Regions from separate parts of the Nonomuraea sp. NPDC048881 genome, predicted to be linked through region 2. Evidence: riboswitches for the same ligand, from Rfam matches in the RefSeq annotation. Region 2 holds a riboswitch; the other holds the start of a gene.
The links. A riboswitch is a leader RNA that binds a small molecule or an ion and turns the genes downstream of it on or off. The one in region 2 is predicted to bind glycine.

Region 1: it holds a riboswitch for glycine, as region 2 does, so the genes downstream of both, gcvP (aminomethyl-transferring glycine dehydrogenase) here and gcvT (glycine cleavage system aminomethyltransferase GcvT) in region 2, are expected to answer to the same signal.

What each region holds. Positions count from the first base shown of each region.
Region 1 covers NZ_JBEZGC010000003.1:326,643-334,005, forward strand. Annotated here, with positions in the region: gene AB0C33_RS12360 (mannose-1-phosphate guanyltransferase) at 1-172, shown strand, start outside; gene AB0C33_RS12365 (FHA domain-containing protein) at 434-946, shown strand; gene AB0C33_RS12370 (MerR family transcriptional regulator) at 970-1,596, shown strand; gene AB0C33_RS12375 (bifunctional nuclease family protein) at 1,729-2,199, shown strand; gene AB0C33_RS12380 (MerR family transcriptional regulator) at 2,347-2,967, shown strand; glycine riboswitch at 3,016-3,112, shown strand; gene gcvP (aminomethyl-transferring glycine dehydrogenase) at 3,279-6,104, shown strand; gene AB0C33_RS12390 (hypothetical protein) at 6,232-7,032, shown strand; gene AB0C33_RS12395 (hypothetical protein) at 7,048-7,363, opposite strand, start outside.
Region 2 covers NZ_JBEZGC010000001.1:975,301-982,663, reverse strand. Annotated here, with positions in the region: gene AB0C33_RS04675 (3-oxoacyl-ACP reductase) at 1-98, shown strand, start outside; gene AB0C33_RS04670 (gamma-glutamyl-gamma-aminobutyrate hydrolase family protein) at 95-784, shown strand; gene AB0C33_RS04665 (M4 family metallopeptidase) at 1,007-3,301, shown strand; gene AB0C33_RS04660 (M28 family peptidase) at 3,373-4,746, shown strand; glycine riboswitch at 4,993-5,090, shown strand; glycine riboswitch at 5,111-5,210, shown strand; gene gcvT (glycine cleavage system aminomethyltransferase GcvT) at 5,245-6,330, shown strand; gene gcvH (glycine cleavage system protein GcvH) at 6,327-6,716, shown strand; gene AB0C33_RS04645 (L-serine ammonia-lyase) at 6,776-7,363, shown strand, end outside.

The DNA of each region.
Region 1 (7,363 bases), on a different contig from region 2:
CGTGGACACCACCGACGGCGTGCGGGTCGCCCGCGACGACGGGTCGTGGGTGCTGATCCTGCCCGCCGCCGCCGAGCCGGTCACCGACCTGTGGGCCGAGGCCCCCGACATGGACGGCGCGCAGGCACTGCTCGAACGGTGGGCCCGCGTGGTCGAGCAGGCGGCCGTCTGATCACGTAGAGTAGCCGAAAAGCCTTCGCCCGAGATGTGCGCGCGGAGTGCCGCAAGATCGTAATGTAGAAACGCGCGGCGGCATGGACCACGGGGTGGGGGCGGCGGTAACTTTGTCAGCGTCCGAACCGCAGTCCAGCGCCCCGCCTTGACCTTTGCCGCTGATCAGCGTAAGTTGCGGCATTCGCAAACTTGAAGAGCGAAGGCAGGCGCGTCCCCAGCACCGTCGCCGCGTCTTCGCGGTAGGAGGCCGAGCCGATCGATGCCGAGCGTCTACTGCACGCAGTGCGGGCACGCCAACCCCGAGGATGCCCGTTTCTGTTCCCGCTGTGGGTCACCGCTGACCAGACCCGAGGTCTCCGGGGACACCACGTCGACGATCTCGGTCGCGGGAATCGAGGCGTACGAGGCTGAGACAGGCGACATGCTCCTGGCCGAACGGGCGCTGGTCGAACAGCTCCCGCCCGGCACGGCGTTGCTCACGGTCACCAGGGGGCCCAACCAGGGCAGCCGGTTCCGGCTGGACAAAGACCTCACCACGACCGGGCGCCACCCGGAGAGCGACATCTTCCTCGACGACATCACCGTCTCCCGTCGCCACGTCGAGTTCTACCGCCACCGCGGCGGCCAGTTCTCCGTACGCGACGTGGGCAGCCTCAACGGCACCTACGTCAACCGGGAGCGCATCGAGGAGGTTCCCCTGCACTCCGGAGACGAGGTGCAGATCGGCAAGTTCCGCCTCGTCTTCCTGATGAGGGTCAACGCCGGCGCATGAGCTCACAGGCGGCACGCTCGCACATGAGCATCGGGGAGGTGCTCGCCCTGCTGCAGGGCGAGTTCCCCGACGTCACCGTGTCCAAGATCCGCTTCTTGGAGGGTGAGGGGCTGATCGAGCCCGAGCGCAGCCCCTCGGGCTACCGCAAGTTCACCCATCTCCACGTCGAGCAGTTGCGTTTCATCCTGACCGAGCAGCGCGACCACTACCTGCCGCTGCGGGTGATCAAGGACAAGATGGCCGAGAGCTTCGGCCGTCCGCGCGCGGTGCAGCAGACCCAGGAGATCCGCTACGACCGGGCCCAGTTGCTGGAGGCGGCCGGCATCGACGAGGAGACCCTCGCCGAGCTGGAGGACTACGGCCTGCTGGCCCCCGTGGCCAGGCGCTACGACGAGGAGGCGCTGAAGATCGCGCGCAGCGTCGGCGCCCTGGCCCGTTTCGGCCTGCACGCCCGCCACCTGCGCGCGGTCAAGGCCGCCGCCGAGCGGGAGTGCGGGCTGGTCGAGCAGACCGTCGCGCCCATACTCAAGCGGCGCGCGCCCGGCGCCATCGGCGAGGCCGACGAGGCCGCCAGGGAGTTGTCCACGCTCCTGCTCGACCTGCACGCCTCCCTGGTGCGCCTCGGCGTCAGGTCTGTCCTGGGCCGCTGAGGGCACAGAGCTGGAAGGCCGGGGCACATTCCAGGCCTGACGGGTGTTACGTTGAAATGCATAAGCGTGTAGCAGAAACGACCCAGTCAACAGCTGTGCCGGGCGACCGGCCGGCCGAATACGGAGCAGCCCGTGTTGCAGATGGAGGTCGTGGGCGTTCGAGTTGAGATGCCCACAAATCAGCCGATCGTCTTGCTCAAGGAGGCACACGGGGAACGGTTCCTTCCGATCTGGATCGGCATGACCGAGGCGACCGCGATCGCCCTGGCGCAGGCCGAGGAGCCGCCGCCCCGGCCGCTCACCCACGACCTGTTCAGGGACGTGCTGAGCGCGCTCGGCGTCGGGCTGCGCGCGGTCAACATCGTGGCCCTGCGTGACGGCATCTTCTTCGCCGACCTGGTGTTCTCCAACGGCGTGGAGGTCAGCGCCCGCCCCTCCGACTCGATCGCCCTGGCGCTGCGCACCGGCGCGCGCATCTTCGCCAGCGAAGAGGTGGTCCAGGAGGCCGGTGTGATCATCCCTGACGACCAGGAGGACGAGGTGGAGAAGTTCAGGGAGTTCCTTGACACGATCACTCCCGAGGACTTCGGCAGGGCGGGGTAGGTATTTCAGTGCATTTACGCTTCACGACGCGCCGAGCCGGATCGTTGACTGAGCATGGTCACGGTCCTACGGTGCAAGTGAAACCCGTGGTCGCCCTTTACGAACCCCCAGATCAGGCCATGGGATGAGAGAAAGCCGGAGGTCCGCGTGGCGGTCAGCAGCGGCGAGGGAAAGACGGCCGGCCAGGAAGATCCGGTGCGGCGCGAGAGCGCGCGGCAGCGTGCCGGAGAGCAGGGACTGCTCTTCGACGAGCAGCCCGCGACGGTGCCCGACGACATCGGATACCGCGGGCCCACAGCCTGCTCGGCGGCCGGCATCACCTACAGGCAGCTCGACTACTGGGCGCGCACGGGCCTGGTCGAGCCCACGATAAGAGCCGCGCACGGCTCGGGCTCGCAGCGGCTCTACAGCTTCCGCGACATCCTGGTGCTCAAGGTCGTCAAGCGGCTGCTCGACACCGGGGTGTCGTTGCAGCAGATCCGCACCGCGGTGCAGCATCTGCGTGACCGCGGGGTCGCCGACCTCGCGCAGATCACGCTCATGAGCGACGGTGTCAGCGTCTACGAGTGCACCTCGGCCGACGAGGTGATCGATCTCCTCCAGGGCGGCCAGGGCGTGTTCGGCATCGCCCTCGGCCGGGTCTGGCGAGAGGTCGAGGGCTCCCTCGCGGAGCTGCCGGGGGAACGGGCGGCGGTCGAGGACACCGTCCCGGCCGACCATCCCGCTGACGAGCTCGCCAAGCGGCGTCGCGCACGCCGCACGGGGTGAGCTGAACCGCTGAACACACCGTAGTAATCTAGGACAGAGTAAGGCTGATGACCCCGTGCGGGAGAGTCCCTGGGCTTCGGTCCTGGGGCGCCGAAGGAGCAACCCTCCCCGGAATCTCTCAGGCATCCCGTACCGCTCGGGTGAGGCAACTCTGGAAAGCAGGTGCGCCCGCCAGGCGCACCTCACCGACGGTGCAAGCCCCACGGTGGGGTGAAGCTCTCAGGTCGCGATGACGTCGCGATGACAGAGGGGGAGATCCGGCACTCGCCCGCGCCCTGGCGCCGGTCTCCAAGCCTCGGGAGGCAACCTCCATGACCGACCTGTCCGCTCCGCCGTTCTCGTCCAGGCACATCGGCCCATCGGAGTCCGAGCAGCAGCGCATGCTCGAGGCCGTGGGCTTCGAGTCCGTCGGCGATCTGGTGGCCGTGGCCGTGCCCGAGGCCATCAGGGTCAAGGACCGGCTCAAGCTGCCGGCCGCCGCGAGCGAGACCGAGGCCATCGCCGAGCTGCGCGAGCTGGCCTCCCGCAACCGGGTGCTGACCTCCATGATCGGCCTGGGCTACTACGACACCGTCACGCCCGCCGTCATCCGGCGCAACCTGCTGGAGAACCCGGGCTGGTACACCGCCTACACGCCGTACCAGCCGGAGATCTCGCAGGGCCGCCTGGAGGCGCTGCTGAACTTCCAGACGGTCGTCTCCGACCTGACCGGCCTCGACGTCGCCGGCGCCTCCCTGCTGGACGAGGCCACCGCCGCGGCCGAGGCCATGACGCTGGCCCGCCGGGCCGGCAAGTCCAAGAGCGACGTGTTCGTGGTCGACGCCGACACGCTGCCCCAGACCAAGGCCGTGCTGGCCACCCGCGCCGAGCCGCTCGGCATCACGCTGGTCGAGCACGACCTCGACGGCGAGCTGCCCGAGTGCTTCGGCGTGCTCGTCCAGTACCCGGGCGCCTCGGGCCGCCTGCGCGACTTCCGCGACGTGGCCGCCAGGGCGCACGAGGCGGGCGCGCTCGTCGTGGCCGCCGCCGACCTGCTGGCCCTCACGCTGGTGGCCGCCCCCGGCGAGCTGGGCGCCGACATCGCCGTCGGCTCCTCCCAGCGCTTCGGCGTCTCCTTCGGGTTCGGCGGGCCGCACGCGGCCTACATGTCCGTACGCGAGGGCCTGCAGCGGCAGATGCCCGGCCGTCTGGTCGGCGTGTCGGTCGACGTCGACGGCGACCCCGCCTACCGGCTGGCCCTGCAGACCCGCGAGCAGCACATCCGCCGCGAGAAGGCCACCAGCAACATCTGCACCGCCCAGGTCCTGCTGGCCGTGATCGCCGGCATGTACGCCGTCTACCACGGCCCCGAGGGCCTGCGCCGGATCGCGCACCGCGTGCACCGGCACGCCGTCGCGCTGGCCGGCGGGCTGCGCGAGGCCGGCCTGGAGGTCGTGCACGGCGAGTTCTTCGACACCGTGCTCGTCCGGGTTCCCGGCAGGGCCGCCGAGGTGGTGGCCGCCGCGGCCGAGCGGGGCGTCAACCTGTGGCAGGCCGGCGACGATCACGTCTCGATCGCCTGCGACGAGAAGACCGGCGCCGCCGAGCTGGTCAAGGTGTGGGCCGCCTTCGGCGTCGAGCGCGAGGAGGTGGCGCTGGAGGCCGACGCGCTGCCGGCCGACCTGCTGCGCGAGTCGGACTACCTGACCCACCCGGTCTTCCACAGCCACCGCTCCGAGACCGCGATGCTGCGCTACCTGCGCAGACTCCAGGACAAGGACATCGCGCTCGACCGTTCGATGATCCCGCTCGGCTCGTGCACGATGAAGCTGAACGCGACCACCGAGATGGAGCCGATCACCTGGCCGGAGTTCGCCGGCGTGCACCCGTACGCGCCGGAGGCCCAGACCGAGGGCTACCGGGAGCTCATCGGCACCCTGGAGGGCTGGCTGGCCGAGGTGACCGGCTACGACGCGGTCTCCATCCAGCCGAACGCCGGCTCCCAGGGCGAGTTCGCCGGCCTGCTGGCCATCCGCGCCTACCACCAGGCCAACGGCGACACCGAGCGGGACGTGTGCCTGATCCCGTCCTCGGCCCACGGCACGAACGCGGCCAGCGCCGTCATGGCGGGCATGCGGGTCGTCGTCGTGGCCTGCGACAGCGACGGGAACATCGACCTGGCCGACCTGGACGCCAAGATCGCCAAGCACCGCGACAAGCTTGCCGCGATCATGGTGACGTACCCGTCCACGCACGGCGTGTACGAGGAGTCGATCACCGAGGTCTGCGCCAAGGTGCACGAGGCCGGCGGCCAGGTCTACGTCGACGGCGCCAACCTCAACGCCCTGGTGGGCCTGGCCAAGCCGGGCGAGTTCGGCGCCGACGTGTCCCACCTCAACCTGCACAAGACGTTCTGCATCCCGCACGGCGGCGGCGGCCCCGGCGTCGGCCCGGTCGCGGTCCGCGGCCACCTGGCGGCCTACCTGCCCGGCCACCCGCTGCGCGACGGCGGCCCGGTCGGGCCGGTCTCGGCCGCCCCGTACGGCTCGGCGGGCATCCTGCCGATCTCGTGGGCGTACGTGCGGATGATGGGCTCCGAGGGCCTCACCGCGGCCACCGAGCAGGCCATCCTGTCGGCCAACTACCTGGCCCGGCGCCTGGCCCCGCACTACCCGGTGCTCTACACCGGCCGCGGCGGCCTGGTGGCCCACGAGTGCATCGTGGACCTGCGCCAGATCACCAAGGAGACCGGCGTCACCGTCGACGACGTGGCCAAGCGCCTGATCGACTACGGCTTCCACGCGCCGACCATGTCGTTCCCGGTGGCCGGGACGCTGATGATCGAGCCGACCGAGAGCGAGGACCTGGACGAGCTCGACCGGTTCGTGGACGCCATGATCGCCATCCGCGGCGAGATCGCCAAGGTGGCCTCCGGCGACTACGACAAGACCGACAACCCGCTGCGCAACGCGCCGCACACGGCCGAGTCGGTCACCGCCGACGAGTGGGCCCACCCGTACTCGCGGACCGAGGCGGCCTACCCGGTGGCCTCGCTGCGCGAGGGCAAGTACTGGGTGCCGGTGCGCCGCATCGACCAGGCGTACGGCGACCGCAACCTGGTGTGCTCCTGCCCGCCGCTGGAGGCGTACGAGGACTGATCCGTCCACGCGGGTCCCCGGCCGGGGGCCCGCGCCGGATCTGGCCCAGTCCGGCACCGTCAAGTGAGCAGACATGATCGCGACGAGCCGTTAGGCTCGGTGCGATCCGTCGCCTGAAGGAGCTCTCTTGACGTTCTCAGAGCTGGAGACCCCGCCTCTCGACACCGCCCGCCGCCTGGCCGAGGGCGGCGACCTGGAGGGTGCGGCGGCGATCCTGACCGAGCTGGTCGCCGACCCCGACAGCCCCGACCGGGCCCAGGCGGCCGTGGGGCTGGCCGTGGTGCTCGACGAGCGCGGCGACACCGAGGCCGCCCGCGCCGCGGCCCGCACCGCGCTGGCCACCGGCCATCCCGAGTACGCCGCCCAGGCCGCCTGCCACCTGGCCCAGGGTTTCGAGCGCGAGGGCCGCGACGACCAGGCCAGGGCCGCCTGGCAGGCGGTGCTCGGCGTCGGCACGCCGGCCTACGTCCCGCTGGCGCACCTCGCGCTGGCCCGGCTGGCCGGCAGCCCGCAGGAGGCCGGCAGGGAGCTGCGCTCCGCCCTTGAGGCGAGCCTTGACTCAGGCGACGCCGAGGCCGCCGCGCACGCGGCCCGCCAGCTCGCCGAGACGCTGCTGGAGTACGGCGACCCGGGGGAGGCCGCCGGGCTGCTGCTGGACGCGCTGGAGTTCGCCCCGGCGCGGGAGCTGCCGGGGCTGCGGGTGCTGCTCGGCATCGCGCACCTGGAACTGGCCTGCGCCGAGTTCGCCGAGGCCGTCGAGAGCGGGGCCGACCCCCAGACGGGCGCGCTGGCCATCGAGCTGCTGGCGCGCACGCTGCCGCTGCGCGGCCGCACCGAGGACGCCGGCCAGGTGTGGACCTACGGCCTCGAACACGAGGACCAGACCATGGCCGCCGAGGTCCGGCTGCGGTTCCACCGCGACACCTGAGTGCCGTGAGGCGGCTCAGCCGCGGCGCATGATGGCCACGGCGGCGGCCACGTTGATGGCGACGATCGCCAGCCACGTGATCGTCAGGCCGACCAGCCCCGAATTGCCGGACGCGATGGCGGTCAGCGGGATGCCGAGGCCCATCGAGCCCAGCGCGACGGGGATCATCGCCGCGCCGTTGTTCTGCCGCTGCCTGGGCTTGGCCGGGGGAAGGCCGTGGCCGCTCAGCTCCGCCTGGACGCGGGCGGCGATGGTGGCGTCGAGCCGTTCGACGAAGGACTCGACGAGCGCGGCCTCGTAGTCGGGGCCGAGGTCGCGGCGGGCGTCGAGG
Region 2 (7,363 bases):
CCGTGGCGTTCCTGGCCAGCGACGACGCCTCCTTCATCACGGGGGCCGAGTTCCTGGTGGACGGCGGCATCTCCGGCGCGTACGTGACGCCGCTGTGACCCGTCCGGTCATCGGCGTCACGACGTACGTCGAGCCCGCCCGCTTCACCGTGTGGGACCTGCCCGTCGCGCTGCTGCCGTACATGTACGTCGAGAAGATCGTCCAGGCCGGCGGGCAGCCCGTGCTGCTGCCGCCGGCCGGCGATCCCGCCCAGGTCGTGGGCCGGCTCGACGGTCTCGTCCTGGCCGGCGGCGGCGACGTCGACCCGGCCAGGTACGGCCGGGCGGCGCACGAGCGCACCGGCTACGTCCGGGAGTTCCGGGACGAGGCCGAGTTCGCCCTCCTGGCGGCGGCCCTGGAGGCCGGGCTGCCGTTCCTGGGCATCTGCCGCGGCCTGCAGGTGCTCAACGTGCTGCTCGGCGGCACCCTGCACCAGCACCTGCCCGACGTGACCGGACACACCGGCCACTCCCCCGCGCCCGGCGAGTTCGGCCATCTGCCGGTCACGCCCGTCCCCGGCAGCCGCCTGGCGAAGGTGCTCGGCACGGACCCGGTGGCGGTCCCGCACTACCATCACCAGGCCATCGACCGGCTCGGCCGGGGCCTCACGGTCACCGCCACGGCCGGCGACGGGACGATCGAGGCGGTGGAGCTCGACTCCGGCGGGTTCGCGGTGGCGGTCCAGTGGCACCCGGAGGCGGGCGACGGACTGACGCTCTTCGAGGCGTTCACGGCGGCCTGCTGAGACCGTTACTGGAAAGCTTCTTTACCTTTTCTGCGCCCTGAAAACCCGCGAAATCCCAGCTCAAGGGGCCATACCACCGCGTTATAGGAAACTTGTTGGGTACCGGGTCGCGCCATCCCGGTGTCACCCTGTGTTCATCCCCAGCCGGCCGGGGCTCTTCCACTCCACACCCCCCTGAGGAGCCAGAGAGTGAACCCCAAACTCAGGTTGGGGGCTGCCGCAATGCTCGCGCTAGCCCTGACCACCAGCTCGCTGGTGGGCGCCACGAGCGCCACAGCCCAAGCGTCGCAGGTGGCCGATCCTCCCAGCCCCGACGAGCGCAGGAACGCGATCGCCACCGCACACAACGCGATCCTGGCCGACTCGGCGGCATTGCTGGCATCCGAGCAGGACACGTTCACGCTGACGTCGACCGTCGAAGGCGTCCGCGGCCTGCAGTACCTGACCTACGCCCGTAAGCACGCGGGCCTGCCCGTCTACGGCGGCGAAGTGGTCGTCGCCACGGACGCCTCCGGCGCGGTGGTCGACACGGTCGCCACCGGGCAGCGCACGAAGATCGGGATCGGCACGAGGGCGAAGGTCACCGCGGCCCAGGCCGCCGTGACGGCCAGGGCCAAGGTGGCCAGGGTCGAGACCGTCGCCACGCCCGTGCTGTCCGTGCACGCCACCACGACGACCCCGCGGCTGGCCTGGGAGGTGCTCGTCACCGGCGCCACCGCCGCCGGTCACGAGACCAAGCTCCACGTCTACGTGGACGCCCTGACCGGCAAGGTCATCGACGACTGGGACGAGGTGCGCGACGGCACCGGCAACAGCTACTACGTCGGCACCGTCACCATCGACACCAGCCCCTCGTACACGATGCGCGACCCCCGCAGGAGCGGCGTGGCGTGCGGCGGCCAGAACGGCTCGCCGTACACGAAGACCACCGACACCTGGGGCAACGGCTCGGGCACGAACCTGGAGACCGCCTGCGTCGACGCGCTCTACGCCGCGCAGCGGGAATGGGACATGCTGAGCGCCTGGCTCGGCCGCAACGGCATCAACGGCCAGGGCGGCGGCTACCCGGCCCGCGTCGGCCTGGCCGACGTCAACGCCTACTGGAACGGCCAGTACGGCTCCTTCGGCCACAACTCCGCCAACTCCCAGCAGCTCACGTCGATGGACGTGGTCGGCCACGAGTTCGGCCACGGCATCTTCCAGTTCACCAGCGGCGGCTCGGGCAGCGGCAACGAGACCGGCGGCATGAACGAGTCCACCGGCGACATCTTCGGCGCGCTCACCGAGGCGTACGCCAACAACCCGAACGACCCGCCGGACTACCTGGTCGGCGAGGAGGTCAACCTCTCCGGGGCCGGGCCGATCCGCAACATGTACAACCCGTCGGCCCTCAGCCACCCGAACTGCTACAGCGCCTCCATCCCCAACACCGAGGTGCACGCGGCGGCCGGCCCGCAGAACCACTGGTTCTACCTGGTGGCCGAGGGCACCAACCCCTCGGGCAAGCCCGCCAGCACCCGCTGCGACAACGGCGCCGCGATCACCGGCATCGGCATCCGCAAGGCCGGTGAGGTCTTCATGTCCGCGCTGAACATGAAGACCCAGCCGTGGACGCACGCCAAGGCCAGGGTCGCCACCCTCCAGGCCGCCAAGACCCTGTACCCGGGCAGCTGCACCGAGTTCAACGTGGTCAAGAACGCCTGGGACGGCGTCAGCGTACGGGCCCAGTCCGGCGAGCCGACCTGCACCCAGGGCAGCAACGACTTCTCGGTCAACCTGAACCCCGCCTCCGGCAGCGTGACTCCCGGCCAGAGCACCACGACCACGGTGAGCACCACCGTGACCGGCGGCTCGGCGCAGTCGATCACCCTACGGACCGGCACCCTGCCGGCCGGCGTGACCGCCTCGTTCAGCCCGGCCACCATCACCGCGGGGCAGAGCTCGACGCTGACTATCAACACCTCGGCGAGCAGCCCGCAGGGCAGCCACTCGATCGCCATCACGGCCGACGGCGCCGACGTGGACCGCCAGGCCACCTACAACCTGCAGATCGGGCAGAGCTCGCCGAACGACTACTCCTTCGGCGTGACGCCGTCGTCGGCCTCGGTGCAGGCCGGTCAGTCGGCCACCGCCACGGTCAGCACGCAGGTCACCGCCGGTCAGGCGCAGAGCATCGCCCTGGCGGCGAGCAACGTGCCCGCGGGCGTGACAGTCAGCTTCAACCCGTCCACGATCACCGCCGGGCAGTCGTCCACGGTGACGTTCGCGACCACGAGCGGCGTGACGCCCAGCACGTACACGATCAGCCTGAACGCCGACGGCGCGAGCGCCGACCACTCGGCCTCCTTCAGCCTGACGGTGGGCGGCGGCCAGGGCACCACGTGGCAGACGTACACGGCCTACACGGCCGGACAGACCGTCACCTACCAGGGCACCAGCTACCGCTGCCTCCAGGCGCACACCAGCCTGCCGGGCTGGGAGCCGCCCAACACCCCTGCCCTCTGGCAGCCGGTCTAAGTCGCACGACCTGGGCGGCCACGCCGGAGTGGCCGCCCAACCCCCTTGAGGAGCCACAGATCGTGAACGCCATGCTCAGGCTGGGCGCCGCGGCCACCGCCGCGTTGGCCCTGACCCTCACCACGCCGGCCGGACCGGCCGGCGCCGCCGCCGACCCCGCGCCCGACATCCCCGTCGCGAACGTGACGGCGCATCTGAGCCAGTTGCAGTCCATCGCCACGAGCAACGGCGGCAACCGCGCCTCGGGCAGGCCGGGCTTCACCGCCTCGATGAACTACATCAAGGGCAAGCTGGACGCGGCCGGCTTCACCACCCGCGTGCAGAACTTCAGCGGCGGCAGCAACCTGATCGCCGACTGGCCGGGCGGCCCGGCCAACCAGACCGTGATGCTCGGCGCCCACCTCGACAGCGTCGCGGCCGGCCCCGGGATCAACGACAACGGTTCCGGCTCGGCCGCGCTCCTGGAGAACGCCCTCACCCTGGCCGCCCGCAAGCCCACCCTCACCAAGCACGTGCGCTTCGGCTGGTGGGGCGCCGAAGAGGCGGGCATGGTCGGGTCCAGGTACTACGTGCAGAACGGCGGCGCGAGCGGCGTCGAGGTGTACCTGAACTTCGACATGATCGCCTCGACCAACGCCGGCTACTTCGTCTACGACGACGACGCGGCGATCCAGCGCACCTTCAACGACTACTTCGCCACCATCGGCCTGCAGACCGAGGGTGACAGGGAGGGCGACGGCCGCAGCGACCACGCCTCGTTCAAGAGCGCGGGCGTCCGGGTCGGCGGCCTGGCCACGGGGGCCGGGGCGGTCAAGAGCTCGGCCCAGGCCGCCAAGTGGGGCGGCTCGGCCGGGCAGGCGTTCGACCGCTGCTACCACAGCGCGTGCGACAGCTACCCGAGCGCCATCAACACCACGGCGCTCGACCGCAACTCCGACGCCATCGCGTACGCCATATGGAAGCTCGCCGTGGGCACCGGCACGCCCACGGAGAACGACTACTCGATCTCGGTGACCCCGTCGTCGGCATCGGTCCAGGCCGGTCAGTCGGCTACCGCGGCGGTCAGTACCCAGGTCACGTCCGGCCAGGCGCAGAGCGTCGCGCTCTCCGCCGGGAACGTGCCGAGCGGGGTCACCGTCTCCTTCAGCCCGTCCACGGTTCAGGCGGGCCAGTCGTCCACCGTCACGATCGCCACCGCCAGCGGCGTCGCGGCGGGGACGTACACCATAGGGATCAACGGCGACGGGACGACGGCGGACCACTCCGCGTCCTTCACCCTGACCGTCGGAGGGGACGGCCAGGGCACCACCTGGACGGCTTACAAGTCGTACACGGCCGGAGACGTCGTCACCTACCAGGGGGTCAGCTACCGCTGCCTCCAGGCGCACACCAGCCTGCCGGGCTGGGAGCCGCCGAACGTGCCCGCCCTCTGGGCGCGGGCCTGACCCTAGGACCTGATCTCCGGGTTCGATCCCGCGCGGGCCGGTCACCGCCGGCCCGCCCCGAGCTGCCGCGTGCGAGCTGACCTGCCATGACCGGCTCGCGCGCGGCCACCAACGCGGCCGCGACCCCGCCTCTCCGGGGCCGCGGCCGCTTTTCGCTGCGTGCGGGATGTCGCGGATGCCGCGGATGGCGGGGGGCGAAGCGCGACAACACCCCCATGACGGCACTAGGCTGACGGACATCACCGGCGAAACCGTGCGGGAGAGCACCCTGACAGCCGGTCAGGGTCCCTGAAGGAGCAAGCCCTCCCCGCGAACCTCTCAAGGCAAAGGACCGCGCGGCAGCCCTGTAAGGCGTTCTTACGGGGAGGTGACCTCTGGAAAGCAGGCCCTCGGGGCCTCGCCGAAGGTGAAAGTCCGGTAAAACTCGGGCGAAGCTCTCAGGCATCCATGACAGAGGGGGAGGATGCTGGCATCCAATCCTGTCCTGAGGTGCGACAAATGTCCCGACCTACGCCGCTACGAGACGTCCACGAGGCCCTAGGCGCCACGCTGACCGACTTCGCCGGCTGGCTCATGCCGCTCCGGTACGGCAGCGAGTCGGCGGAGCACAAAGCCGTCCGCGAGGCGGCCGGGCTGTTCGACCTCTCGCACATGGGCGAGATCTTCCTGACCGGTCCGCAGGCCGGAGAGGCCCTCGACTACGCGCTGGTCGGCCACCTGTCGGCGCTCGCGCCCGGCCGGGCCAGGTACACGATGATCGTGGACGAGCGCGGCGGGGTGCTCGACGACCTCATCGTCTACCGGCTGGCGGACGAGGAGTTCATGGTGGTGGCCAACGCCTCGAACTCCGACAAGGTCGCGGATGAGCTGAAAAATCGCACTAAGTCGTATGACGCGGCGGTCGATGACCGCTCCCAGCAGTACGCCCTCATCGCGATCCAGGGCCCGAAGGCCCAGGAGATCCTGGCCACGCTCACCGACGCCGACCTCGACGGTCTCAAGTACTACGCGGGCCTGCCCGGCGTGGTCGACGGCCGCCAGGCGCTCATCGCCCGTACCGGCTACACCGGCGAGGACGGCTTCGAGCTGTTCGTCGCCAACCAGGACGCCGTGCCGCTCTGGCGCGCCCTGGAGGCCGCGGGCGAGCCGCACGGGCTGCGCGCCGCCGGTCTGTCCAGCCGCGACACCCTCAGGCTGGAGGCCGGCATGCCGCTCTACGGCAACGAGCTGAGCTCCGACCTGACCCCGTTCGACGCGGGGCTGGGCAGAGTGGTGAAATTCGACAAGCCCGGTGACTTCGTCGGCAGGGCGGCACTGGAGGCGGTCAAGGACGACCAGCCCCGCCGCCGCCTCGTCGGCCTGGTCGCCCAGGGCCGCCGGGTGCCGCGTCACGGCTACCCGGTCACCCGCGACGGCGCCGTCGTCGGCGAGGTCACCAGCGGTGCGCCCTCCCAGACCCTGGGCAAGCCCATCGCGATGGCCTACGTGGACGCCGGGGCCGACACAGGTCTGGCCGTGGACATCCGGGGCAGCCATGAACCTATGGACCTGGTCGAGCTGCCCTTCTACAGGAGGAACAAGTGAGCAACATCCCTGACGACCTGAACTACACCAAGGAGCACGAGTGGGTGTCGGGCGTGGACGACGGCATCACCGTGACCGTCGGCATCACGGCCTTCGCCGCCGAGGCTCTTGGTGACGTCGTCTTCGTGCAGCTCCCCGAGGTCGGTTCGACCGTCGAGGCGGGTGACTCGGTCGGCGAGGTCGAGTCCACCAAGTCGGTGAGCGAGATCTACGCGCCCGTCGGCGGCGAGATCGTCGAGGTGAACTCGGCCGTGGCCGACGACCCGTCGCTGGCCAACAGCGACCCGTACGGCGACGGCTGGATGTTCCGCGTCCGCATGGAGGGCGACGCGGAGGACCTGCTGTCCGCCGAGGAGTACACGGCGCTCACCTCAGGCGAGTCCTGACACCAACGCCGGGGCCCGCCGCGGGCCCCGGCACTTCCTGAACTGAAGGGCGCCCATCAATGGCGATCAGCGTCTTCGACCTCTTCAAGATCGGCATCGGACCGTCCAGCTCCCACACGGGCGGCCCGATGGCCGCCGCGCACAAGTTCGCCCGCGGGCTGCACGACGACGGCCTGCTCCCCCGCGTGGCCCGCGTCGAGGTCATCCTGTACGGCTCGCTCGGCCTGACCGGCAAGGGCCACGGCAGCGACAAGGCGGTGCTGCTCGGCCTGTCCGGTGAGAAGCCGGAACTGGTCGACGTCGACTCCGTCGACGCCCGCCTGGCCGAGATGCGCGCCGCGGGCACGGTCAAGCTCTACGGCGAGCACGAGATCCCCTTCGTCGTGGGTCAGGACCTCGTCTTCGAGCGCAAGATCTCCCTGCCCGAGCACCCCAACGGCATGCGCTTCACCGCCCGCGACGAGCAGGGCGAGACCGTGCGCGAGAAGGTCTACTTCTCCGTCGGCGGCGGCTTCGTCGTGGACGAGAAGGCCACCGGCGCCGACCGCATCAAGCCCGACGACACCGTCCTGCCCTACCCGTTCGCCTCGGGCGAGGAGCTGCTCAAGCACTGCTCGAACACCGGCCTGTCGATCTCCGCCCTGATG